Regions from separate parts of the Burkholderia metallica genome, predicted to be linked through region 3. Evidence: riboswitches for the same ligand, from Rfam matches in the RefSeq annotation. Region 3 holds a riboswitch; each other region holds the start of a gene.

Region 1 (7,835 bases), on a different replicon from region 3:
CCGTTGAACCGACTATCCTTGCCTGCACATCCCGGCAGTACCCCCGCACATCAGGAGACGACACCGTGACGCACAGCGTGATTCCCGCAGGCCTCGCCGACGAAATGATCGAGATCCGGCACCGCATCCATGCCCACCCCGAGCTCGGCTTCGAGGAATTCGCGACGAGCGACCTCGTCGCGGAGCAATTGCAGTCGTGGGGCTACACGGTGCATCGCGGGCTTGGCGGCACAGGCGTCGTCGCGCAGTTGAGGGTCGGCGACGGCACGCGGCGCCTCGGCCTGCGCGCCGACATGGACGCACTGCCGATCCACGAAACGACGGGCCTGCCGTACGAGAGCCGGATCGCCGGCAAGATGCACGCATGCGGCCATGACGGCCACACGGCGATGCTGCTCGCGGCCGCGAAGCACCTCGCGCGCGAGCGCCGCTTCTCGGGCACGCTGAACCTGATTTTCCAGCCGGCCGAGGAAGGGCTCGGCGGCGCGAAGAGGATGCTCGACGAAGGGCTGTTCGACCTGTTCCCGTGCGACGCGATCTTCGCGATGCACAACATGCCCGGCTTCCCGACGGGCAAGTTCGGTTTCCTGCCGGGGCCGTTCATGGCATCGTCGGATACGGTGATCGTCGACGTGCAGGGCCGCGGCGGTCACGGCGCGGTGCCGCACAAGGCGGTCGATTCGGTGGTCGTCTGCGCGCAGATCGTCATTGCGCTGCAGACGATCGTGTCGCGCAACGTGTCGCCGCTCGACATGGCGATCGTCACGGTCGGCGCGATCCACTCGGGCGACGCGCCGAACGTGATTCCCGATCGCGCGCAGATGCGCCTGTCGGTGCGCGCGCTGAAGCCCGAGGTGCGCGACCTGCTCGAGACGCGCATCAAGGAGGTCGTGCATGCGCAGGCGGCCGTGTTCGGCGCGAGCGCGACGATCGACTACCAGCGCCGCTACCCGGTGCTCGTCAACGATGCGGACATGACCGCGTTCGCGCGCGGCGTCGCGCGCGAGTGGGTGGGCGACGCCAACCTGATCGACGAGATGGTGCCGCTCACCGGCAGCGAGGATTTCGCGTTCCTGCTCGAGAAGCGGCCGGGCTGCTACCTGATCATCGGTAACGGCGACGGGGAGGGCGGCTGCATGGTGCACAACCCCGGCTACGACTTCAACGACGCGGTGCTGCCCACCGGCGCGTCGTACTGGGTGAAGCTCGCGCAGACGTTCCTGGTTTGACCGGGGAAACACCGCATACGGCGCGAGGCGGGACATCGACAAGCTTGCCGCAGAAGCAAGCACGCACGGGATCGTTGCGACTGGGCAGGCAATCCCGGCATGACCTGAGCCGTCCCGAATCTAGAACGCGTCCCCACTGAACAGCGCCACGACCGCCTGCGGATTCGACGGCCAGTACATGTGCATGTACGTCGCGACGATCGCGTCGTGGCGATAGACGGCTTCGCCGCTGTCCGCTCCACCGTCGGGGCGCGCGGCGAACGCGACCGGCTCCAGCGTCGTCGCGAGCCGCGAATAGTGGAACGTATGGCCGCGCATCGGCCCGGTGCGCGTGTCGAGCTGCTGCATGCCGAGCGCAGCGAACCTTCGCTGCATCGTCGCATGACCCGGCAGTACACCCACCATCGGCGTGGTCACGCCGTCCACATCGGTCAGCGATTCGCACAGATACACCATCCCCCCGCATTCCGCGACGATCGCCCGGCCGGCCGCCGCGTGTGCGCGAATCGTTCGCGCCGTCGCTGCATTCGCCGCGAGCGTCGCCGCATGCAGCTCGGGATAGCCGCCCGGCAGGAACAGCGCGTCGCAATCGTCCGGCACGGGTTCGTCGGCGAGCGGCGAGAAAAACCGCAACTGCGCGCCGAGTGTGTCCAGCAACGCAAGATTGGCCGGATAGATGAACGAGAACGCCGCATCGTGCGCCACTGCGATCCGCTGGCCGGCGAGCGCGCGCGGCAGCGGCGCCGCGGCGTCCGGTTCCGCGAACGCGACGGCCGGCGGCAATGCGGCGAGCGCCGTGTGCGCGAGCACGTCGGCCGCCCGCTCGAGCCGTGCATCGAGATCGTCGATGTCGGCCGGTTGGTGCAGGCCGAGATGCCGCTCGGGCAGTGCGATGCCCGCGTCGGCCGGCATGTGCCCAAGCCAGCGCAGGTCGGCGGGCAGCGCCTGTTGCAGCAGTTCCGCATGCCGGGCCGAGCCGACCCGGTTCGCGAGCACGCCGTGAAACGGCAGCCCCGGCCGGAATCGCGCGAGCCCGAATGCGATCGCCGCGAACGTCTGCGCCATCCCCTTCGCGGCAATCACGGCGACGACCGGCACGCCGAACGCGGCCGCGAGGTCGGCACTGCTCGGCGTCCCGTCGAACAGCCCCATCACGCCTTCGATCAGGATCAGGTCCGCGTCGCGCGCGGCGTCGGCCAGCAGTGCACGGCAGCCGGGCTCGCCGACCATCCCGAGGTCGAGCGCATGCACGGGCGCGCCGCTCGCGCGTTCGAGCAGCATCGGATCGAGAAAATCGGGCCCGGTCTTGAACACGCGCACGCGGCGGCCGAGCCGGCGGTGCAGCCGCGCGAGGCCGGCCGTCACCGACGTCTTGCCCTGGCCCGACGCGGGCGCGCTGACGAACAGCGCGGGGCAGTCCGGCATGCTCAGAACTCCACGCCGCGCTGCGCCTTCACGCCTTGTTCCTTGTACGGATGCTTGACGAGCCGCATTTCGGTGACGAGGTCGGCCGCGTCGATCAGCGCATCGGGCGCATGCCGGCCGGTCACGACGACGTGCACCGAAGCGGGCCGCGCGGCGAGCGTCGCGAGCACTTCGTCGAGCGGCAGGTATTCGTACTTCAGCACCGTGTTCAGCTCGTCGAGGATCACCATCCGGTAGTCGCCGCTTTCGATCATCCGGCGCGCCTCGTCCCAGCCTTTGCGCGCGGTCGCGATGTCGGCGTCGCGGTTCTGCGTGTTCCACGTATAGCCATCGCCCATCGTCACGAAATCGCATTCGGCCACCGCGCCGAGGAAGTCGCGCTCGGACGTGTGCAGCGCGCCCTTGATGAACTGCACGACACCGAGCCGCATGCCGTGACCGAGCACGCGTACGGCCATGCCGAACGCGGCGGTGCTCTTGCCCTTGCCGTTGCCGGTGTTGACGATCAGCAGGCCCTTTTCGTTGACGGCGGCGGCCTGCTTCTTCTCGTGGCCCGCGCGGCGGCGTTCGGTCATCCGTTGATGGGATTCGGCGTCGGTTTTCATCGGATTCGTCCTGTCGAAAGAAAGCGGAACAAAGGGTTCACAGCGGGCCGGCGAGCGCGACCGTCACGCCGTCCCGGATGGATCGTGGGCCCAGCAGCCGGCCGCGCGGCGCCGCGAGCTGCGCGCACGGCTCGGCCACGCCCGCGACGCCGAAGCGCGCGAGCGCGGCATCCGACGGGCCGCTCGCGGCCAGTTCGGGGCGGCTTGCGAGTTGCGCCGCGTCGAATGCGACGAGCGGCCAGCCGCGTCGCGCGCACAGCGTGCGCAGTGCGCGGGCGCGCGCCTTGTCGGCGAGCGTGGCGACGAGCGCCGGTTCGGCGGCCGGATACCGCACCAGCGCCGCACGGATCGCGGCATCGAGCTGCGCGGCCGTCACGCCCGCGCGGAAACCGACGCCCAGCGCGACGCGCATCATGCGTTGCCGCCGAGCGCGGCGCGTACTGCGGGATCGTCGGCGAGCGCCGCGACGCGGCCGATCACGACGATGGCCGGTGAGCCGATGCCGGCCGCGCCGATGCGCGCGACGAGCGTATCGAGCGTCGCGAGTACGTGACGCTGTTCGGGGCGCGTCGCATGCTCGATCGCCGCGCACGGCGTGTCGCCGGGCAGGCCGCCAGCACGCAGCGCCGCTGCGATCGTGTCGAGCCGGCGGATGCCCATGTAGATGACGATCGTCATGCGGGTGGCCGCGAGCGCGCGCCAGTCGGGCTCGTCGGCGCCCGCGCCGTGGCCCGTGACAAAGATCACGCCCTGCGCGTCGCCGCGCTGCGTGACCGGAATGCCGAGTGCGGCCGGCGCGGCAATGCCCGCGGTGACGCCGTTCACGACCTCGACCGGGAATCCCGCCGCGCCGAGCGCCGCGAGCTCCTCGCCGCCGCGGCCGAACACGAACGGATCGCCGCCCTTGAGCCGCGCGACGCTGCGGCCCGCGCGCAGGTGCGCGAGCATCGCGGCGACGATCGCCTCCTGCGGCGTCGACGCATGACCGCCGCGCTTGCCGACGTACTCGATGTTCGCATCGGCACGCGCATGGCGCAGCACGTCGGGATTCACGAGATCGTCGACGAGCAGCACGTCCGCCGCGCCGATCGCGTGCACGGCCTTGAGCGTCAGCAGGTCGGCGTCGCCGGGGCCGGCGCCGACGAGCCACGCGCGGCTCATCGGGCGCGGCACGGCGCGCACCGTGTCGAAACAGTGGAAAAGGGCAGGCGGGCGGCACGGCGGCGGCCAGCTAGGAAGTCACGCATCACGGATCGAGCGAAGCCCGCGCGAACGCGGGCGGAAGGCGCACCCCATCCGTTCCCCGCGGATCGGGCGTTCGGCGAGCGTCGGGCTCGCCCCTTGCGTCGGCCGGTATCCGGGCTGGCCGCTTGCCAGGCCGCGGCCTTCCCACCCGGCTGAAGGGCAGTGGCATCGTGGGCGGCACGGGCGCGTGCGCGGGGAAGCGCGTCGCGCGGGCGGCGTACCGTTGCGGGGACAGCACAGGCCGGGCGGGGAGCCGCCTCCTGTTTCCCGTTTAACTGCGGGCGCGGAATGCGCCTGCGAGCACCGAACGCGGCGCATACGATAGCACAGCGATCCGCCCGCGCGAACCGCCGCGCGTGGCCTGCGACGCGGCGCGACGGCCGTGCCGGATGCGGCCCGGCGGCCCCGTTCGCCTTGACGCTCCCCGCACCGCCGCCTACACTCGCACGCGTTTTGGTGCTCGCGCGCGCCGCTCCGGTGCGCGCAGTTAAACGGGAAACAGGGAGCCTGCCTGCGCCGCAGTCGAGCCAACCTGTGCTGCCCCCGCAACGGTAAGCGAACGCGTCGCGCGCAAGCGCCACGCAACGCCGCTTCGCCGCATGCCGATGCATGCGGACGACCGCCACTGGATGCCGCGCGCATCCGGGAAGGCGAAGCGGCGTGTTCGTCAGCCCGGATACCGGCCCGAACATTGGGGTACAGCGCCGCGGGGAGGCGGCGCATCGTCCACGGCCGCAGCAGGCCCGACGCCCGCGCGTTGCACGCTGCCTCCGCCGATCTGCCGCCGCGCGAGCGCGCGCCGGCCGGCGCGGCGAACGGCAGGCAGCGCGAGCCGGGCCGGCGGCAGCCGTGTTGGCATTCACGATGTCGACCGTTCGCAAGGAAGCACCATGTCCGATTCGTCGTTCCGCCCGTGCCGCGGCTGTCCGCGCGGCGGCATGCGCGCGATCCGCCAGCCGAACTGCCACGCCGCCCTCGACGCGACGATCCCGCGCTGATCCATTTCCGACACAGGACCTACCATGACCCTACGCAAGCTTCCCGTCACGATCGTCACGGGCTTTCTCGGCAGCGGCAAGACGACGCTGATGCGCCACATCCTGCAGCACGCCGAAGGCCGCCGCATCGCGGTGATCGTCAACGAATTCGGCGAACTCGGCATCGACGGCGAAATCCTCAAGGGCTGCGGCATCGGCTGCGAGGATGCCGACGGCGCGCAGGGCGAAGCGTCGGGCCAGCTGTACGAACTCGCGAACGGCTGCCTGTGCTGCACCGTGCAGGAAGAGTTCTATCCGGTGATGGAGGCGCTCGTCGAGCGCCGCGCGGACATCGACCACGTGCTGATCGAGACGTCGGGCCTCGCGCTGCCGAAGCCGCTCGTGCAGGCGTTCAACTGGCCGACGATCCGCAACAGCTTCACGGTCGACGCGGTGGTGACCGTCGTCGACGGGCCGGCGGCCGCGAGCGGCCAGTTCGCGGAAAACCCGCAGGCCGTCGACGCGCAGCGACGCGCCGACCCGAACCTCGATCACGAATCGCCGCTGCACGAACTGTTCGCCGATCAACTGTCGTCCGCCGATCTCGTGATCGTGAACAAGGCCGATCTCGTCGGCGACGCGCAATTCGCGCAGATCGAAACCGCGATCCGCGACGAGATCCCGCCGCAGGTGAAGATCGTGCGCGCGACGCGCGGCGAACTCGATCTCGCGATGCTGCTCGGGCTCGAATCGGCATCGGAAGAAACGATCCACCTGCGTCACGATCATCACGGCTCGGCCGACGACGGCGATCACGACCACCATCACGACGATTTCGACTCGGTGGTCGTGTCCGGCGACGCCGGCACGCGCGAAGCGACGATCGCCGCGCTGCAGCGCGTGGTCGAAGCGCACACGATCTACCGCGCGAAAGGCTTCGCGGCGCTGCCCGATGCGCCGATGCGGCTCGTGATCCAGGGTGTCGGCCGCCGCTTCGACAGCTATTTCGACCGTCGCTGGCAGGACGGCGAAACGCGCGCGAGCCGCTTCGTGCTGATCGGCGAGGATCTCGACGCGGCCGCGCTGCAGCGTGCGTTCGACGCCGCTTGCGCGGCCGAGCCGCAACAGGCGTAACGGACGATGCATCTCCTGCGCACCACGCCGGGCGGCTTCGTCGACGATACGCAGGGCGTCGTCCGGATCGATCAGCAACCGGCCGACATCGTGATCCTGAGTTCGGCCGACACGACGCTGTCGCTGCTCGCGAGCGTCGTGCCGCGGCTGCCGGCCGGTTTCCCGAGCGTGCGGCTCGCGAACGTCACGTTCCTGCGGCAGCCGGCGTCGGTCGATTTCTATGTCGACGACGTGCTGCGGCACGCGAAGGCGGTCGTGATCGACCATCTCGGCGGCGAGGCGTACTGGCCGTACGGGATCGAGCAGGCCGTGTCGCTCGCGTCGAAGCGCGGGCAGCAGCTCGCGATGTTCTCGGGCGACCTGCAGGAAGACCCGAACCTCGTCGCGAAGAGTACCGTCGCGCCCGACCTGTGCCGGCTGTGGTGGCGCTATCTGCGCGAAGGCGGCGTGCACAACGCCGACGCGCTGCTGCGCAGCATTGCGTTCCACACGCTCGGGTTCGGCGACGCCCCCGAACTGCCGCGCCCGCTGCCGGCCGCGGCGCTGTATCACCCGGCGCGCGACCGCGCGAGCGTCGACGACTGGCGGCCGCGCTGGACGCCCGGTGCGCCCGTCGTCGCGATCCTGTTCTATCGCGCGCACTGGCAGGCCGCGAACACGGCCGTGTTCGACGCGCTGGCCGATGCGCTCGTCGAGCAGGGGCTCAATCCGCTGCCGATCGCGGTCACGTCGCTGAAGGACGCGGTGAGCCGCGAAGTCATCACGCAGCTTTGCGACACGCACGAGGTCGCGCTCGTGCTGAATACGACCGCGTTCGCGGCCGGCGCGATCGACAGCCCCGAACACGACGTGCTCGCGGGCGACGCGCCGGTGCTGCAGGTGATCCTGTCCGGCGGCAATCGCGACGCGTGGGTCGCCGACAACCAGGGGCTGCATGCGCGCGACATCGCGATGCACATCGCGCTGCCCGAGGTCGACGGCCGCATCGTCACGCGCGCGGTGAGCTTCAAGGGGCTCGCGTGTCGCTGCCCGCATACCGAAGTCGACGTCGTGCGCTACCAGCCGGACGCCGAGCGGATCGCGTTCGTCGCGGCGCTCGCGCGCGGCTGGTGCCGGCTGCGCACGCTCGACAACGCCGACAAGCGCATCGCGCTGATCCTCGCGAACTATCCGCAAAGCGAAGGGCGGATCGGCAACGGCGTCGGCCTCGACACGCCGGC
Region 2 (7,835 bases), on a different replicon from region 3:
TCGTTCGCATGCTCGCGCCGTTGCGCCTATTCGTCCCAGTGCACGACGTCCCACGTTCGCGTGTCGCCATCCGCGCGCAGCCAGACGATACCGCCGGTCGGCACGGGCCGCGACAACAGCGTATCGAGCGGCACGCGCAGGACATGCGATGCAAACGCGCGGATCACGCCCGCGTGCGTGACCGCCCATTGCGGGCGGCCGAACCGCGCCACCGCATCGGCCTGCCGCGCGATCCGCGCGGCGAACCGCGCCACGCTTTCGCCGCCATGCGCGCACGCATGCATCAGGTCGGCCGCCCACGCGTCGAGCGCCGCGCGGCCGATATCGTCCCAGCGTTGCAGTTCCCACGCGCCGAAATCCATCTCCTGCCAGCCCGCATCGCACCGCAGCGGCACGTCGCATGCGTGCGCGAGCCGTTCGGCCACCGACGCGCAGCGTGTCAGCGGGCTCGTCCAGACCTGTTCGGGCAGCGGTGCGCGGCAGGCCGACAGGCGCTCGCGCACGGCCTGCGCGCCGGCGCCGGCCGAGGCGGCGAGCGGCACGTCGCTGCGTCCATAGCAGATGCCCGGCTCGACGCCGACGGCCGGATGACGGATCAGGACGACGTCCATCCGAGCACCACGAGATAAATCGCCAGTTCGCACAGTTGCTGCGCGAAGCCGAGACAATCGCCCGTATAACCGCCGATCCGCTTCACGAAATAGCGGGCGGCCCACGCGCGCACGAGCACGAGCGCGACACATGCGACGACACCCATGCGCCAGTCGGGCCAGAACAGCCACGGCAAGCCGAAGAGCGCCGCGACGCACGCCGCGCGTGCGCCCAGCCGTTGCGCGACCGGTTTCGCCTTGCCTTCCGGCCGCACGTAGTCGAGCGTCATCAGCAGGCTCACCGCCGCCGCGCGGCTCGCCGCGTGCGCGGCGATCATCGTCCATGCGGCGCGCAGCGGCAGCATCGACGCAAGCGCCTGCCACTTCAGTCCAAGCGAGATCACGAGCGCGACCGCGCCGAACGTGCCGATCCGCGAGTCGTGCATGATGCGCAGCACGTCGTCGCGCGTATAGCCGCCGCCGAACGCATCGCAACTGTCGGCCAGGCCGTCCTCGTGAAAGGCGCCCGTTGCGAGCAGCGTGGCGGCCATCGACAAGCCGACCGCGATCGACGACGGCAGCGCGCGCAGCGCGACGAGATAGACGAGCGCGCCCCATGCGCCGACCCATGCGCCGACGAGCGGGAAATAGCGTGCGGCCTGGTCGAGATCGCCTGCCGCATAGCCGATCGAGCGCGGCACGGGCACGCGCGTGAAGTAGCCGAGCGCGACGAAGAAGTAGCGCAGTTCGGCCTTCACACCGCGCGCGCGATCAGGCGTCACGATTGTCGACGCCGGCGGATTCGAAGCTCGCCATTTCCGTGAGGAACGCGGCCGCCGCGCGCACGAGCGGCAGCGCGAGTGCTGCGCCGGTGCCTTCGCCGAGCCGCAGGTCGAGCGCGAGCAGCGGCTTCGCGCCGAAATGTTCGAGCATGCGCCGGTGGCCGGCCTCGTGCGACGTATGCGAGAACACGCAGTAATCGCGCACGCCGGGCGCGATGCGCTCGGCGACGAGCAGCGCGGCGGTCGCGATGAAGCCGTCGACGAGGATCGTCATCCGCGCGCTCGCGGCCGCGAGATACGCGCCCGTCATCATCGCGATCTCGAAGCCGCCGAACGTCGCGAGCACGTCGAGCGGCGCGATCGCGTGCGAGTGCTTGACGAGCGCGCGGCCGAGCACCGCGCGCTTGTGCGCGAGGCCCTGATCGTCGAGGCCCGTGCCGCGCCCGACGCAGGCGTCGATCGGCACGCTCAGCAGGCGGCTCATCAGGCACGCGGCCGACGACGTGTTCGCGATCCCCATCTCGCCGAAGCCGATCACGTTCGTGCCGAGCGACGCATGCAGGCGCACGCGCGCCGCGCCGGCGGCGAGCGCCGTCATCGCGTCGTCGCGCGTCATCGCCGGCTCCATCGCGAAGTTGCGCGTGCCGCGCGCGACCGGCAGCGACACCAGCCGGTCGGACAGCGGCAACGGCGACGCAACGCCCGCATCGACGATCTCGAGCGTGCACTGCGCGACACCCGAGAACGCGTTGATCGCCGCGCCGCCCGCGAGGAAGTTCGCGACCATCTGCGCGGTCACCGCTTGCGGATAGGGACTCACGCCCTCGGCGGCAATCCCGTGATCGCCCGCGAACACGATCATCACCGGACGCTGCACGACCGGCCGCTCGGTGTGCTGGATCAGGCCGATCTGCAGCGCGATCGCCTCGAGGTGGCCGAGGCTGCCGGGCGGCTTGGTCTTGTGGTCGATCACGTGCTGCAGGCGCTTGCGCAACGCGTCGTCGAGCGGCGCGATCGCGGGCGGGAAAGGGGTCGGGGTCGTCATCGAGAAGCCGGGTCGTTGGCGCGGCAGGCGCCGCGCATCGAAAAAGGAAACGTCATTGTCGCTCGGGCCACGCCGGCAGCAGCGCATCGCGGCCGTTCTCGCGGATCAGCACGAGCGGATAGCCGAACGCATCGCTCGCGCGCTCGGGCGTCAGCACGTCGTGCACCGGGCCGGCCCACGCGTGGCCGCGGCCGTCGAGCAACAACGCATGCGTCGCGAAGCGCCGCGCGAGATTCAGATCATGGCATGAGAACAGCACCGTGCGCGGGCCCGTGTCGAGCCACGCGGCCAGCGCGCTCAGGCAACCGATCTGGTGATGCAGGTCGAGATGCGCGAGCGGCTCGTCGAGCAGCATCAACGGCGCGTCCTGGCACAGCGTCGCAGCCAGCGCGACGCGCTGCCGCTCGCCGCCGGACAGCGACAGCACGTCGCGCGACGCGAGCGCGCTCAGGTCGAACGCCGCCAGCGCGTCGCGGGCGGCCGCGCGGTCGCCGTCGCGCTCCCAGCCCCAGCCGCCGAGATACGGAAAGCGGTTGAGCAGCACCGTGTCGAACACGGTCGCGCTGAAGGCGTCGTGCAGTTGCTGCGGCATCAGCGCGCGGCGCTGCGCAAGCTGCGCGGGCGGCCATGCGGCCAGCGGCCGGCCGTCGATCTCGACCTGTCCGCCGGCCGGCGGCTGCAGCCCCGCCAGGGTCGCAAGCAGCGTCGTCTTGCCCGCGCCGTTCGGCCCCGCGACGCACCAGATCTCGCCGGGACGAAACGCCCCGTTGAAGCCGTCGAGCAGCGTGCGCGCGCCGGCCTTCAGCGTCAGGTCGACGGCCGCGTAACTCGTCGGGCCGCCGGCAGCGGCAGGCAGTGCGGCGCGCGTCATCGCATCGGTCTCCTCAACAACATCCACAGGAACACCGGCACGCCGATCAACGCGGTCATCACGCCGACCGGCAGTTGCGCGGGCGCGATCGCGGTGCGGGCGAGCAGGTCGGCCGCCATCACGCCGCCGCCGCCCGCGAGCATCGCAGCCGGCAGCAGCATCCGCTGGTCGTTGCCGAACGCGAGCCGCAGCGCGTGCGGCACGACGAGGCCGACGAAGCCGATCGTGCCGGCCGTCGTCACCGCGGCCGCGGCGGCCAGCGACGCGACGAGATAGATCCGCACGCGCAGCCGCGCAACGGGCACGCCGAGCGCGAGCGCGGTCGCGTCGCCGCGCAGCAGCACGTTCAGTTGCGGCGCGGCCGGCAGCGCGACGCAAGCGGCCAGCAACAGCGCGCCCCACGCGAACCACGGCGCGCTCACGCCGTTCAGGTCGCCCGTCAGCCAGAAGATGATTCCGCGCAGCCGTGCATCGGGCGCGAGCGACAGCAGCAGCGTGACGAGCGCGCCCCACCCTGCCGCGATCACGACGCCCGTGAGCAGCAGCCGCGGCGATGCGTCGCGCGCGTCGCCGCGCCCCAGCTCGCGGCGCGCGAGGCCGAGCACGAGCGCGACCGACACGAGCGAGCCGGCGAACGCCGATGCGTCGACGAGCCACCATGCGCCGCCCGCGATCATCGCGACGAGCGCGAAGCCCGCCGCGCCGCCCGACACGCCGAGCACGTACGGCTCCGCGAGCGGATTGCGCAACAGCACCTGCAGCAGCGCGCCGGCCAGCGCGAGCAACGCGCCGCATGCAAAGCCCGCGAGCGCGCGCGGCAGGCGCAGCGTGCGGACGATGTCGGCGAACAGCGCGTCGCCGCCATGCGGCACGAGCGACGCGAGCGCCTGCCACGGCGACATCGGTACGCTGCCGATCGACAGCGACGCGACGAACAGCAGCGCGACCGCGGCGGCCAGCGCGCCCCAGATCGCGGCGGCGCGTGCGGCGCTCATGCCGCGCACGCCGCCGCCCACGACGTGCGGCGCGCGCGCTTGCGACGGGCGGCCGGTCGTGACGTGAACGTCGCGCGGACGATTGGGGTCAGCATCGAAGAAGATTCCGTGAAGCGTGGCGCGCCCCGCCTCCCCGCGGGCCGCGCGTCATGAAGCCCGTGCGGGCTCCCCGTCTCGGCCGGTATCCGGGCTGGCGGCGGTCCGGCTCGCCTTCCCGCGCGATGACGCGCAGTGGCCCGCGTCGCGCGTACGACACCTGTACGCGAAACGCGCCCGAGCCGGCCTGCGTCACCGGACGCGGCCGCTTACCGTTGCGGGGGCAGCGCAGGTTGGCGGGCGTCCGGCGCCCACACCCTGCTTCCCGTTTAACCGCGCGTTGCACGCGCGAGCACCGAGGCGGCGCCAGTTTAGGAGCGGGTCGCGCGAGCGTCAAGGAAGCGTCCGGACACGCACGGCAAGCGCCGATTCGCGGCAAGAAGCCGGGGTGTTACGACTGGAAACGTTACAGATGTCGGATTGCGCGTTATTCCGCGCTAAAATGCTGGGTCTTTAGAGGACGCAGCAAATGCTCAACGAACTCGAAACCCTATCTCAAAATATTGGCCGTCTGATTTCGCTGAACAAGCGCTATCACTCGGAACGGCTCGCGCTCGAGGAGCAGGTCGCGCAAATGCGCGCGGAAGCGGACGCCGTCCGCGCGGAACTCGAGCAACTGCGCGACGAGCGCAATGCGCTCGCGGCCGAGCGCGACACGCTGTCGGCGAAGATCGACGACGCCCAGGTGAAACTGAACGCGATCCTCGAAAAACTGCCGCGCTCGAAAAGCGCGGAGCAGGCCGACAACCAGCTCGACCTGCTGGATGCGCAGGCGGGTGCGGATGGCGATGACGCGGCCAGCCACGGAGAACATGCATGAGCACCAAGCAGATCGAAGTCTCGATTCTCGGTCAGGCCTATCGGCTCGCCTGCTCGGCCGAGACCGAAGCGGCGCTGCTCGAAGCGGTCGCGCGTGTCGACGCCGAAATGTCGAAAATCCGCTCGAACAGCTCGGTGCGCGGCACCGATCGCATCGCCGTGATGGCGGCGCTGTCGCTCGCGTCCGAATTGCTGCGCCTGCAAACGAGCGTGCGGCACGGTGAAGCATTTCCGGCGGAGGAAATCCGTCGTACAATGCACCAGATGAACGAACAGCTCGGCGCGGTGCTCGCACAGCACGAAACCCAGTAACGTTTCAGTCGATGCGTCGATTCCCCTTGATCTCGGCGATCAACGGTGGTCAAATTGGCGCATCGAATCACAGTTCAGTCAGCTTCCCTGCCTGGTTCGCCAAGGTCATATATTCCTTGAACCAATGCCATGTGCACGGTTGCGGAAATTTGTAGCACGGGCGCGCGCGTCACTCTGTCTGATGTACCCGAAGTGCTGCTAACTGCGACCAATTCTGAACCTCAGGTTCAGGATGCCGGCCTAGCGGCCAAGGCGGGGGCCTATCCAACGGCATCGGGCGGAGCCCGGTGCCGTTTTCTTTTGTAGCAGCCCTTTCTGCGTCGATCACGATCCATGCAATACTGGCTGATGAAGTCCGAACCGGACGAAGCAAGCATCGATGATCTCGCCAACGCACCGCAGCGCTCGCTGCCGTGGACCGGCGTGCGCAACTATCAGGCGCGCAATTTCATGCGCGACACGATGAAGATCGGCGACGGCGTGCTGTTCTATCACTCGAGTTGCGCCGAGCCGGGCATCGCGGGCCTCGCCGAAGTGTCGTCGACGCCCTACCCCGATCCCACGCAGTTCGATCCGAAAAGCCCCTATTACGATCCGAAGTCGACCCACGAAGCGCCGCGCTGGCTGCTCGTCGACGTGCGCTACGTGAAAAAATCGCCGCTCGTGCCGCTCGCCGCGCTGCGCGAACACGACGAACTCGCCGACATGCGCGTGCTCGCACGCGGCAACCGGCTGTCGATCACGCCGGTCACGCGCGCCGAATGGCGATTCATCACCGAAAAGCTGATGAAGTAGGCGCGCGCCAAAGGTCAAATCTGGTCAGTACGCCCCATCGCCGTGGAACTCGCGGCCCATTCGCGCGGCCTAAGCAACCGCTGTCGGCCGATCGGGCCGGCTGTCGTTCTTTTCGTCGCGCGGGTCGCCCGCGTCGTGTACGCGCGATCCGCGTGCACGCCCTCGCACAAGGAGTCCAACAATGACCAAGAAATCCGCACTCGCGCTGTCGCTCGCCCTTGCCGCCGCCGTGCCCGTCGCGCTGACGCTCGCGTCGCCCGCCGCGCACGCGCAGGCCGCGAATCCGCACTTTCCGGAGCCGGCGGGCGTGCTGTCGCTGTCGTCGCAAGCCAGCGCCGACGTGCCGCAGGACATCATCCACATCACGCTGTTCTACGAACAGCAAGCCAAGGATCCGGGCAGCCTCACCGCACAGCTGAACCAGCGCGCCGATGCCGCGCTGTCGCAGGCGAAGGGCGTATCGGGCGTCACCGCGCACACGGGCGCGTTCTCCGTCTATCCGAGCACCGATCGCGACGGCAAGATCTCCGCATGGCGCGGCCGCACCGAAGTTGCGCTCGAATCGCGCGATTTCGCCGCGGCGTCGAAGCTCGCAGGCCAGCTGTCGAATCTGATGCAGGTCGCGAACGTCGAGTTCTCGCTGTCGCCCGAAGCCCAGCGTGCGGCCGAACAGAAGCTCACGACCGAAGCGATCAAGTCGTTCCGCGCCCGCGCCGACGAAGCCGCGAAGGCATTCGGTTACAGCAGCTACACGATCCGCGACGTGAACGTCGGCAGCGGCCGCAACGTGCAGCCGTACACGCGCATGATGGCGATGGCCGCGGCGCCGATGGACAGCGCCAAGATGAGCGCACCGATCGCGGTCGAAGGCGGCAAGGCCACCGTGTCGGTCACCGTCAACGGCTCCGTGCAGATGAAGTAACGCACGTCCCGCAGCAGTCCGAAATGAAAACGCCGGCCCGAGGGCCGGCGTTTTTTTATCGACTGCAGGTTGCCGATGCACGCGCCGATCGCGCGTGCATCGGCATCGCATCATGCAGCGGCGTTCGCCGTGCGGCGGCGATACGCCCAGACCATCAGCGCGACACCCGCGAGGATCATCGGCAGCGACAGCCACTGCCCCATCGACAGACCGAGCGCGAGCAGGCCGAGGAAGTCGTCGGGCTCGCGCGCGAATTCGACCGTGAAGCGCGCGAGACCGTAGCCGATCAGGAACAGCGCGGACACGGCGCCCATCGGCCGCGACTTGCGCGCGAAGAAGAACAGCGCGAAGAACAGCACGATGCCCTCGAGCGCGATTTCATAGAGCTGCGAAGGATGGCGCGGCAGCATCTGGTATTGCATGAACACGTCGGCGAGATGCCACTTCTCGACGAGTTCCGGATGCTTCGGCAGCCACGCCGCATCGTCGCGCATCGCGCCCGGGAACAGCATCGCCCACGGTGCCGTCGGGTCGGTCACGCGGCCCCACAGCTCGCCGTTGATGAAGTTGCCGAGTCGGCCGGCTGCGAGGCCCGTCGGCACCATTGG
Region 3 (7,835 bases):
CGATCGAGATCGGTAGCGACGGTCGTCCAGTCGATCGTGTCGACGCGTTGCGCAATATCGAGCGATTCGACGGCAGGTTGCAGGTCGGCTATGTTCACGGGCGTACCTCGTTCGTCAGCGATGGGGCGCCGTGCAGTCGTGCAACCGTGCGAAATGCTTCGGCCACGTCGTCTGCGCGGTTGAGCCCACGGTAAGTGTCGATGAGCCCAGTCTACGGATGTCCACGCACCGGCGCGCTCCAGATCTTGCGCTTCAATTCGGGAAAAGAAGACGGTGAGTGCTCATGATGGCACGGGCGCACCGGATGCTTCGACGCGTCGAGGTGGAGAAGCAGAGAAGCATGGGCCGCGTAGTCCCGAGATGCCGCTCAAGTTTGAACGGCGGAAAGGCGGAAAGGCGAGAAAGGCGAGGTCGAATCTTCTGCGTCAGGCAGCAAGCAGCCGGCTCTCGCCGGCCACCCGCCGCGTCACCGGTCACGCCAGCGACCGGAACAACCAATAAAGCGCGCCGGCGAGTACGATCGACGCCGGCAGCGTCAGCACCCATGCCAGCACGAGGCTGCGCACCGTCCCCCATTGCAGGCCCGATCCGTTCGCCGCCATCGTGCCCGCGACGCCCGACGACAGCACGTGCGTTGTCGACACGGGCAATCCGTACACGTCGGCCGCGCCGATCGTGAGCATCGCGACGAGTTCGGCCGACGCCCCCTGTCCGTACGTCAGATGCTGCTTGCCGATTTTCTCGCCGACGGTCACGACGATCCGCTTCCAGCCGACCATCGTGCCGAGGCCCAGCGCGATCGCGACCGCCACCTTCACCCACGTCGGAATGAACTTTGTCGCATGGTCGAGCTGCTTGCGATAGTTGTCGATCGCGAGCTTGTCGTCGGCTGCGAACGCGGGGTGTCCGGATTTCTCGATCAGGCGGATGGCTTCGGAGACCAGATACATCGTGTTGCGCACGTTGTCGACGTCGCGTTGCGGCACGGCCGCCATCGAGCCCGACGCGCCGACCGCGGTCGCGAGCGACGTGGACAACTGCGCGACGGCAGGAATCACGGCCGGCGTCAGTTCGCGATGCTGTACGTAACGCTCGACGTCGATGCGCGGGTTCGCGGACGGTGCGACGCCGTTCGTGTACTTCCCGAACGTCGCGGCGGCCTGGTTCGCGACCGCCACGAAGGTCTGCGTTTCGGCCGGCGTGACGGCCTTGTTCAGCGCATAGGCGGTCGGCACCGTGCCGATCAGGATCAGCATGATGAGGCCCATCCCTTTCTGGCCGTCGTTCGAGCCGTGTGCGAACGACACGCCCGTGCAGGTCAGGATCAGCAGGCAGCGAATCCAGAACGGCGGCGGCTGGTCCTTCGGCGGCTCCTTGTACAGCTCCGGAATCCGCACGAGGTTTTTCAGCACGAGCAGTAGCAGCGCCGCGCACAGGAAGCCGACGATCGGCGAGAACAGCAGCGACTTGCCGACGCCGAGCGCCTGGCCCCAGTCGACGCCGCTCGTGCCGGACGGCCCGTGCATCAGCTGGTTCATCAGCCCGACGCCGATGATCGATCCGATCAGCGTATGCGAGCTCGACGACGGCAACCCGAAATACCAGGTCGCGAGGTTCCAGACGATCGCGGCGATCAGCAGTGCGAACACCATCGCGAAGCCCGAGCCGCTGCCGACCTGCAGGATCAGCTCGACCGGCAGCAGTTGCAGGATGCCGAATGCGACTGCGCCGCTCGAGACCATCACGCCGAGGAAGTTCCACATGCCCGACCAGATCACCGCGACGTTCGGCGTCAGCGAGTGCGTGTAGATTACGGTGGCGACCGCGTTCGCGGTGTCGTGGAAGCCGTTGACGAATTCGAAGCCGAGCGCGATCAGCAATGCCGCGCCGAGCAACAGGTACGGGAACAGCTTGGCGTCGCGGACCGGCGACAGGTCGTCGATCAGGTGCGTGGCGATATAGACGGCGCCGAGCACGAGCACCAGCAGGAACACGGCATAGCCGATCTGCCGGGTGCGTTCGACGGAGCCCGATTGGTTCGGTGCGGACGAAGCAGGTTGATTCATGACGGCGTCTCGTAAGGGAATCGCGTCCGATCCTAGCTGCGGCTCGCAGTCAGTTTGATGACAGTCGGGACCACGAACGGTATACCTTACGGATGTGTAAGGTACTCGGCGATGCGCTCACACAGTGAGCGCAAAGGCGGCTTACGCGTCGCTGTCGCGCCGGTCGTCGTCCGGTGTGGCCCACGTCCAGCCATCCGGTGACGCAGCGAACGTCGTGCACGACATCGGCGCAACGTCGACGCGCATGGCCGCGCGCGGCTCCATGCGCCGCACATGCGCGATGGCCGCACGGACGATCGGCGCATGCGTGATCGCGACGACGTCGCGACCGCGCGGCAGTGCGTCCAACCATGCGCCGATCCGCTGCACGGCGGCGTCGAACGATTCGCCGCGATGCGGCGACGCGGACGGATCGCCGATCCATGCGGCCAGTGGGTCCGGCAAATCGCGTGCGAGATCGTGCAGCCGCTTGCCGCGCCAGTGTCCGTAGTCGATGTCGCGCAGCGCGTCGTCGACGCCGGCGTGCAGCCCGAGCGCATCGACGGTCTGCATCGCACAGCGGGCCGGACTGCACAGCACCAGCGAGCGGGAGGCGCCCGTCCACCGGTCGCGCGATGCAGCGGCTTCGGCGAGCCCGTGCGCATCGAGCGGATCGTCGTCGGGAAACGTGCCGGTGCGCATCGCGCGGGTCGATGCGTGTGCGATCAGGCGCAGCGTGGCGTGCATGTTCGTGTCGGTGTTCGGATGATCCGGGACGGACGCACCAGTCCCCCTGCCGCCGCTTCAATACGCGAACGTTCGCGCGTACAATTCGCCCGATACGAAACGCGGAAGCCGGTGCAAATCCGGCGCGGTCGCGCCACTGTAACCGGTGATCGATGATCCCGGAAGCCAGACCTGCCTTCGTACCCATCCAACATTTGTCGGGGCGCGATACCCCTGAGGTGCATCCATGAGCGAAGCAGTGCTGAAGCCGGCGGTCGTGCCGGCCCCCATCCCCGTCCGCGAACTGTTGCCGTGGGCTGTTTTCGTCGGCCTGATCCTGTTGCTCGCGCTTTATTTCGTCGGCGCGGAACAAGGCGCGACGTCGCTCGTGCCGGGCATGTACGTTCACGAATTCGTTCACGACGGCCGCCATCTGCTCGGCTTTCCCTGCCACTGACACGGAGCATACGATGGTCGGAAAGCTGCTCATGCGCGGGATGCTCGCAGGCATCGCCGCCGGTCTTCTCACGTTCGGTTTCGCCAGAATCGTCGGCGAGCCGCAAGTCGATCAGGCCATCTCCTTCGAGGAAAAGCTCGATGCCGCCAAGGGCGACGCACCGGAGCCCGAACTGGTCAGCCGCCACACGCAGGCCGGTCTCGGTCTGCTGACGGGCGTCGTGACCTACGGCGCGGCGTTCGGCGGGCTGTTCTCGCTGGTCTTCGCGTTTGCGTACGGGCGCGGCAGCCGCCTGCCGGCACGTCCGCTCGCCGCGTGGCTCGCGGTGGCCGCGTTCGTCGCGCTCGTGATCGTGCCGAACATCAAATACCCGGCCAATCCGCCGTCGGTCGGCGACCCCGACACGATCGGCTATCGCACCGGCCTGTTCTTCCTGATGATCGCGATTTCGATCGCGACGATGGTGTTCTCGGTGAGCGTCCGCCGCCATCTGCTGGCGAAGCTCGGGCACTGGAACGCGTCGATCGTCGCGGGGCTCGTGTTCATCGTGATCATCGCGGCCGTGCAGTTCGGGCTGCCGTCGATCAACGAAGTGCCGGCCGCGTTCCCGGCCGACGTGCTGTGGAAGTTCCGCGTGGCGGCCATCGGCATGCAGGTGATCATGTGGACGACGATCGGCCTGCTGTTCGGTGCATGGGTCGCGCGCGGCGAACGCATCGGCGCGCGCGCCGCCTGACGCGCATGGGCTCGGAGCGCGGCTAGCGCAGCATGCGCGGCGTGCTCGCCGTCGACTCGCGCGCCAGGGCGACGAACGCGGCGAGATAGTCGATCGACGCATCCGCTTCGCGGATGCCGAGGAAGATCTGCTTCGCGATTCCCTTTTTGCCGAGCTTGACCGGCACGACCGGCATCCGGTCCGCGTATTCGTCGGCCAGCCATCTCGGCAGTGCGGCCACGCCGCGCCCGCTCGCCACCATCTGCAACATGATGTCGGTCGTCTCGATCGACTTGTGCCGCCGCGGCACGATGCCGGCCGGCGTCAGGAACTGGTTGTAGATGTCGAGCCGGTCGGTTTCGACCGGGTAGGTGATCAGGATCTCGTCGGTCAGTTGCTCGGGCGTCACGTAGTCGGCATTCGCGAACCGGTGCGAATCGGCGACCACCAGTACCTGCTCGTAGTCGAACACAGGGTCGAAGCGCAGGCCCGGCTTGTTCAGCGGATCGGGCGTCACGAGCACGTCGACGTCGAAACCGATCAGCGCCCCGATGCCGCCGAACTGGAAGCGCTGTTTCACGTCGACGTCGACATCGGGCCAGCGCGACAGGTACGGCGACACGACCTTCAGCAGCCACTGGTAGCACGGGTGGCACTCCATCCCGATGCGCAGCGTGCCGCGCTGCCCCTTTGCGTACTGCTTCATCCGCTCTTCCGCGAGCTCGAACTGCGGCAGCAGCCGGTTCGCCAGTTTCAGCAGATACTGGCCGCCCTGCGTGAGCCGCAGGCCGCGACCTTCCCGGTCCCAGATCGGCGTACCGAGCTGCTGCTCGATTTTCCGGACGGTATGGCTGAGTGCCGACTGCGTGAGATGCAGCGTATTGGCGGCCGCGGTCATCGAGCCTTGGCGCTCGACCTCACGAATGACGACGAGATGGAATCGTTCCAGCATGGATAGGGGGCCGCGGTAGACGCATGAGCCACATTAATGGATGAACGAAATAATGCCATTTTATTTCATGATTTGACATCCCTATGGTGGCTGCCGGACCTTCCAGTTTCTTCTGGACGACAGCGCACGGTCACGACCGTTCATGCGCGACGACCCGCCGCGCCCGGTGTCGTGCTACCCGCTTGCGCTCGCGATCCGCGACGAAGTGCTCGATCTGGAGAAGGCCGGCGTACGCGTGATCCAGATCGACGAGGCTGCATCGCGCGAAGGGTTGCCGCTGCGCCGCGCGCAATGGAGCGAGTACCTGAAGCGGGCGAGTCCGACATCCACTCGCCGAACATCCCGACGCAGGATCACATCGTCGGTCTGATGAAGGTCACGCGTGCTCGTGCGCGGCCGTGTCGGCGAGTGTCTCGGGGGACGGTGTCTCGGCAATCACACGCCGTTCGCGGTCGAGGTCGAGCGAACGCGACAGGAGCGCGTACACGGCGCCCGCGACGATCAAGCCGACGAGCCACGCGATGTCGACGCCGCCGAGCATGCGTGCGAACGGACCGACGAACACCTCGCGATTCGCGTCGGCATCGAAGATGTAGAAGAACGGCACCATCGCCGCGAAGCCGGCCAGGTACGCGACGATGCCGCGCGGTTGCCATGCGCCGTAGAGCCCGTTCGGCGTGAAGAAATGCGCGATCGCATAGTGGCCGCGCCGCACGAAGAAATAATCGACGAGATTCACCGCGGTCCACGGCACGAGGAAGTAGAGCATCAGCGTCAGGAACGTCTGCAGCAGCGCGATGCCGTTGCCGCGGATCGCGAACACGCACGCGAGCACGAACGTGCTGATCGCGACGATCGACGCGACGCGCGCGCGCCGCGTCGGCCGGATCGGCACGATCGAATCGGCGGCGGTCAGCACGGTCAGCATCGCGCTGTATGCGTTGAGCGCGATGATCGGCAGGAAGCCGACCAGCGACACGATCGCGATCAGCTTGCCGAGGCCCGGCACGAGCGATGCGCCGACATGGTCCACCGCGACCAGTGCGTCGGCCGCGTGCAGCTTCTGCGCGAGCCACGCGCCGAGGCCGATCATCCACGTGCCCGACAGCGACGCGCCGGCGAAGATCACCGCGATCAGCTTCGCGCGGCTCGTATGCTTCGGCAGATAGCGCGAATAGTCCGACACGTACGGCGCATACGAGATGTTGTAGCTGGCGGCGATCGCGAACTGCGTCGCGAACGCGATCCAGTTGAAGCCCGGCGCGGCGGCCGGCGCAACGGCGGCGTGTGCGGGCGCCGCGTGGCCGAACGCGAGCGCGAGCGTGACGAGCGCATAGAGCGGCAGCGTCGCGATCAGCGCCCACGTGAAGGTCCGGTGCATCAGGTCGTGGCCGTAGATCGCGAGCAGCGCGCCGATCGCGACCGCCGCGACGGCGACGAAGCCGCCGTCGATCCCGAACACGTTGTGCACGCCGTCCACCATCAGCGATACGTTGACGACATTGAATCCGACGAATACGAACAGCGTCGCGAGCAGCGCGACGATCACGCCGCGATAGCCGAACTGCGCACGGGACTGGATCATCTGCGGCAGGCCCATCTCCGGCCCCTGCGAGCCGTGAAACGCCATGAAGATCGTGCCGAACATGATCCCGAGCGCGCCCGCGAGCGTCGTCCAGGCCGCCGACAGCCCCATGCCGGGGCCGACGAAGCCGATCGAGATCGTGAAGAAGTGGAAATTGCCGAGAAACCAGAACGGCCCCTGGCTCGCCAGTTTCGCGTGGCGTTCGTGTTCCGGGATGTAGTCGATCGAGTGGTGTTCGATCGCGAGGCCGGCCGGTTCGGCGCGGTCGAGGTCGAGGGTGTCGGGGCGGTTCATGACGGCTTGTCTCCATGGTCGCGCGCGGCGCGTCGATGCGACCGCGTGCGCCTGCCCTGCCGCGACACCGTCGCGGCGGGCGATGAATATCGAGGGATGCCGGGGCGGTGCGGTACGCCGCCGGACCATTCAACGAAAACGGGCAGGCGAATCGCCTGCCCGTCGCGGGAACTTACACGGCGCGTACGCCGCGCGGCAGCGGTTCGTTCACGTTGCCCGGCGCACCGGCATCGTCGATGCCGACGCGGCGCGCAATCAGCCACACGCACAGCGACGACAGGAGCGCGGCGCTCGTGTACTGGATCGCGAGCGGCCACCATTGCGGCGCGGTGTTCTGCGCGATGACGGTCGCGACGAGCGGCGTGAGGCCGCCGGCGAGCGCGCCGCACACCTGGTACGCGATCGAGATCGCCGTGTAGCGGATCCGCGCAACGAAAATGCCACTGACGAAGCCGGCGACCACCGAGTAGTAGCCGGATTCCGCGAGCGTCGCGAGGCCGACGCCGACGGTGATCGACACCGGCGTGCCCATGTGCACGAGCGGCAGCATCGCGAACGGGACGATCGCGGCCCACGCGCCGGTGATCAGCAGCACGCGCGTGGTGCCGAAGCGCTGCGCGAGGAACGCGGCCGCGAGCTGCACGACGAACTGCAGCACGGCGACGATCGTCATGCAATGCAGCACCATCGACCGGTCGAGCGACAGGAACTGCGTCGCGTAGCTGATCATGAAGATGTTGCTGAAATACACGCCGGCGATGCCGTACACGTTCGCGCCGATCGCGAGCAGCAGCAGCGGCCAATATTTGAGCGCTTCGCGCAGCGGTTTTTGCGCGATGTTGCCGCTCTTCCTGACTTCCTCGAACTCGGGCGACTCCGACACGCTCGCGCGGATCACGAAGCCGACGATCAGTAGCACGGAGCTTGCGAGGAACGGCACGCGCCAGCCCCAGCTCATCATGTCTTCCTTCGACAGCGTGCTGATCGCGCCGAACGCGAGCATCGACAGGATCAGGCCGCTCGCGCTGCCGAGTTGCGCGAACGAGGCGAAGAACGTGCGC

What was found. Region 3 has a riboswitch for cobalamin ahead of WJ16_RS30975 (CbtB domain-containing protein). Riboswitches for the same ligand answer to the same signal wherever they lie in the genome.
Region 1: it holds a riboswitch for cobalamin, as region 3 does, so the genes downstream of both, cobW (cobalamin biosynthesis protein CobW) here and WJ16_RS30975 (CbtB domain-containing protein) in region 3, are expected to answer to the same signal.
Region 2: it holds a riboswitch for cobalamin, as region 3 does, so the genes downstream of both, WJ16_RS12630 (FecCD family ABC transporter permease) here and WJ16_RS30975 (CbtB domain-containing protein) in region 3, are expected to answer to the same signal.

Annotation. Positions count from the first base shown of each region.
Region 1 covers NZ_CP013401.1:1,855,396-1,863,230, forward strand. Annotated here, with positions in the region: gene WJ16_RS08280 (M20 aminoacylase family protein) at 66-1,229, shown strand; gene WJ16_RS08285 (cobyrinate a,c-diamide synthase) at 1,350-2,654, opposite strand; gene cobO (cob(I)yrinic acid a,c-diamide adenosyltransferase) at 2,657-3,259, opposite strand; gene WJ16_RS08295 (cobalamin biosynthesis protein) at 3,297-3,674, opposite strand; gene cobA (uroporphyrinogen-III C-methyltransferase) at 3,671-4,420, opposite strand; cobalamin riboswitch at 4,591-4,828, opposite strand; cobalamin riboswitch at 4,942-5,206, shown strand; gene cobW (cobalamin biosynthesis protein CobW) at 5,527-6,615, shown strand; gene cobN (cobaltochelatase subunit CobN) at 6,622-7,835, shown strand, end outside.
Region 2 covers NZ_CP013401.1:2,802,444-2,810,278, forward strand. Annotated here, with positions in the region: gene cobC (alpha-ribazole phosphatase) at 27-611, opposite strand; gene WJ16_RS12615 (adenosylcobinamide-GDP ribazoletransferase) at 596-1,372, opposite strand; gene cobT (nicotinate-nucleotide--dimethylbenzimidazole phosphoribosyltransferase) at 1,362-2,417, opposite strand; gene WJ16_RS12625 (ABC transporter ATP-binding protein) at 2,470-3,288, opposite strand; gene WJ16_RS12630 (FecCD family ABC transporter permease) at 3,285-4,283, opposite strand; cobalamin riboswitch at 4,443-4,694, opposite strand; gene WJ16_RS12635 (ATPase) at 4,849-5,199, shown strand; gene WJ16_RS12640 (cell division protein ZapA) at 5,196-5,510, shown strand; RNA gene ssrS (6S RNA) at 5,592-5,773, shown strand; gene WJ16_RS12650 (EVE domain-containing protein) at 5,844-6,305, shown strand; gene WJ16_RS12655 (SIMPL domain-containing protein) at 6,487-7,227, shown strand; gene lgt (prolipoprotein diacylglyceryl transferase) at 7,338-7,835, opposite strand, start outside.
Region 3 covers NZ_CP013403.1:2,585,874-2,593,708, reverse strand. Annotated here, with positions in the region: gene WJ16_RS30990 (2OG-Fe(II) oxygenase) at 1-98, opposite strand, end outside; gene WJ16_RS30985 (inorganic phosphate transporter) at 474-2,066, opposite strand; gene WJ16_RS30980 (histidine phosphatase family protein) at 2,208-2,792, opposite strand; cobalamin riboswitch at 2,848-2,985, shown strand; gene WJ16_RS30975 (CbtB domain-containing protein) at 3,019-3,228, shown strand; gene WJ16_RS30970 (CbtA family protein) at 3,242-3,964, shown strand; gene WJ16_RS30965 (LysR family transcriptional regulator) at 3,987-4,895, opposite strand; partial or broken gene WJ16_RS30960 (hypothetical protein) at 5,035-5,211, shown strand; gene WJ16_RS30955 (purine-cytosine permease family protein) at 5,272-6,774, opposite strand; gene WJ16_RS30950 (MFS transporter) at 6,947-7,835, opposite strand, start outside.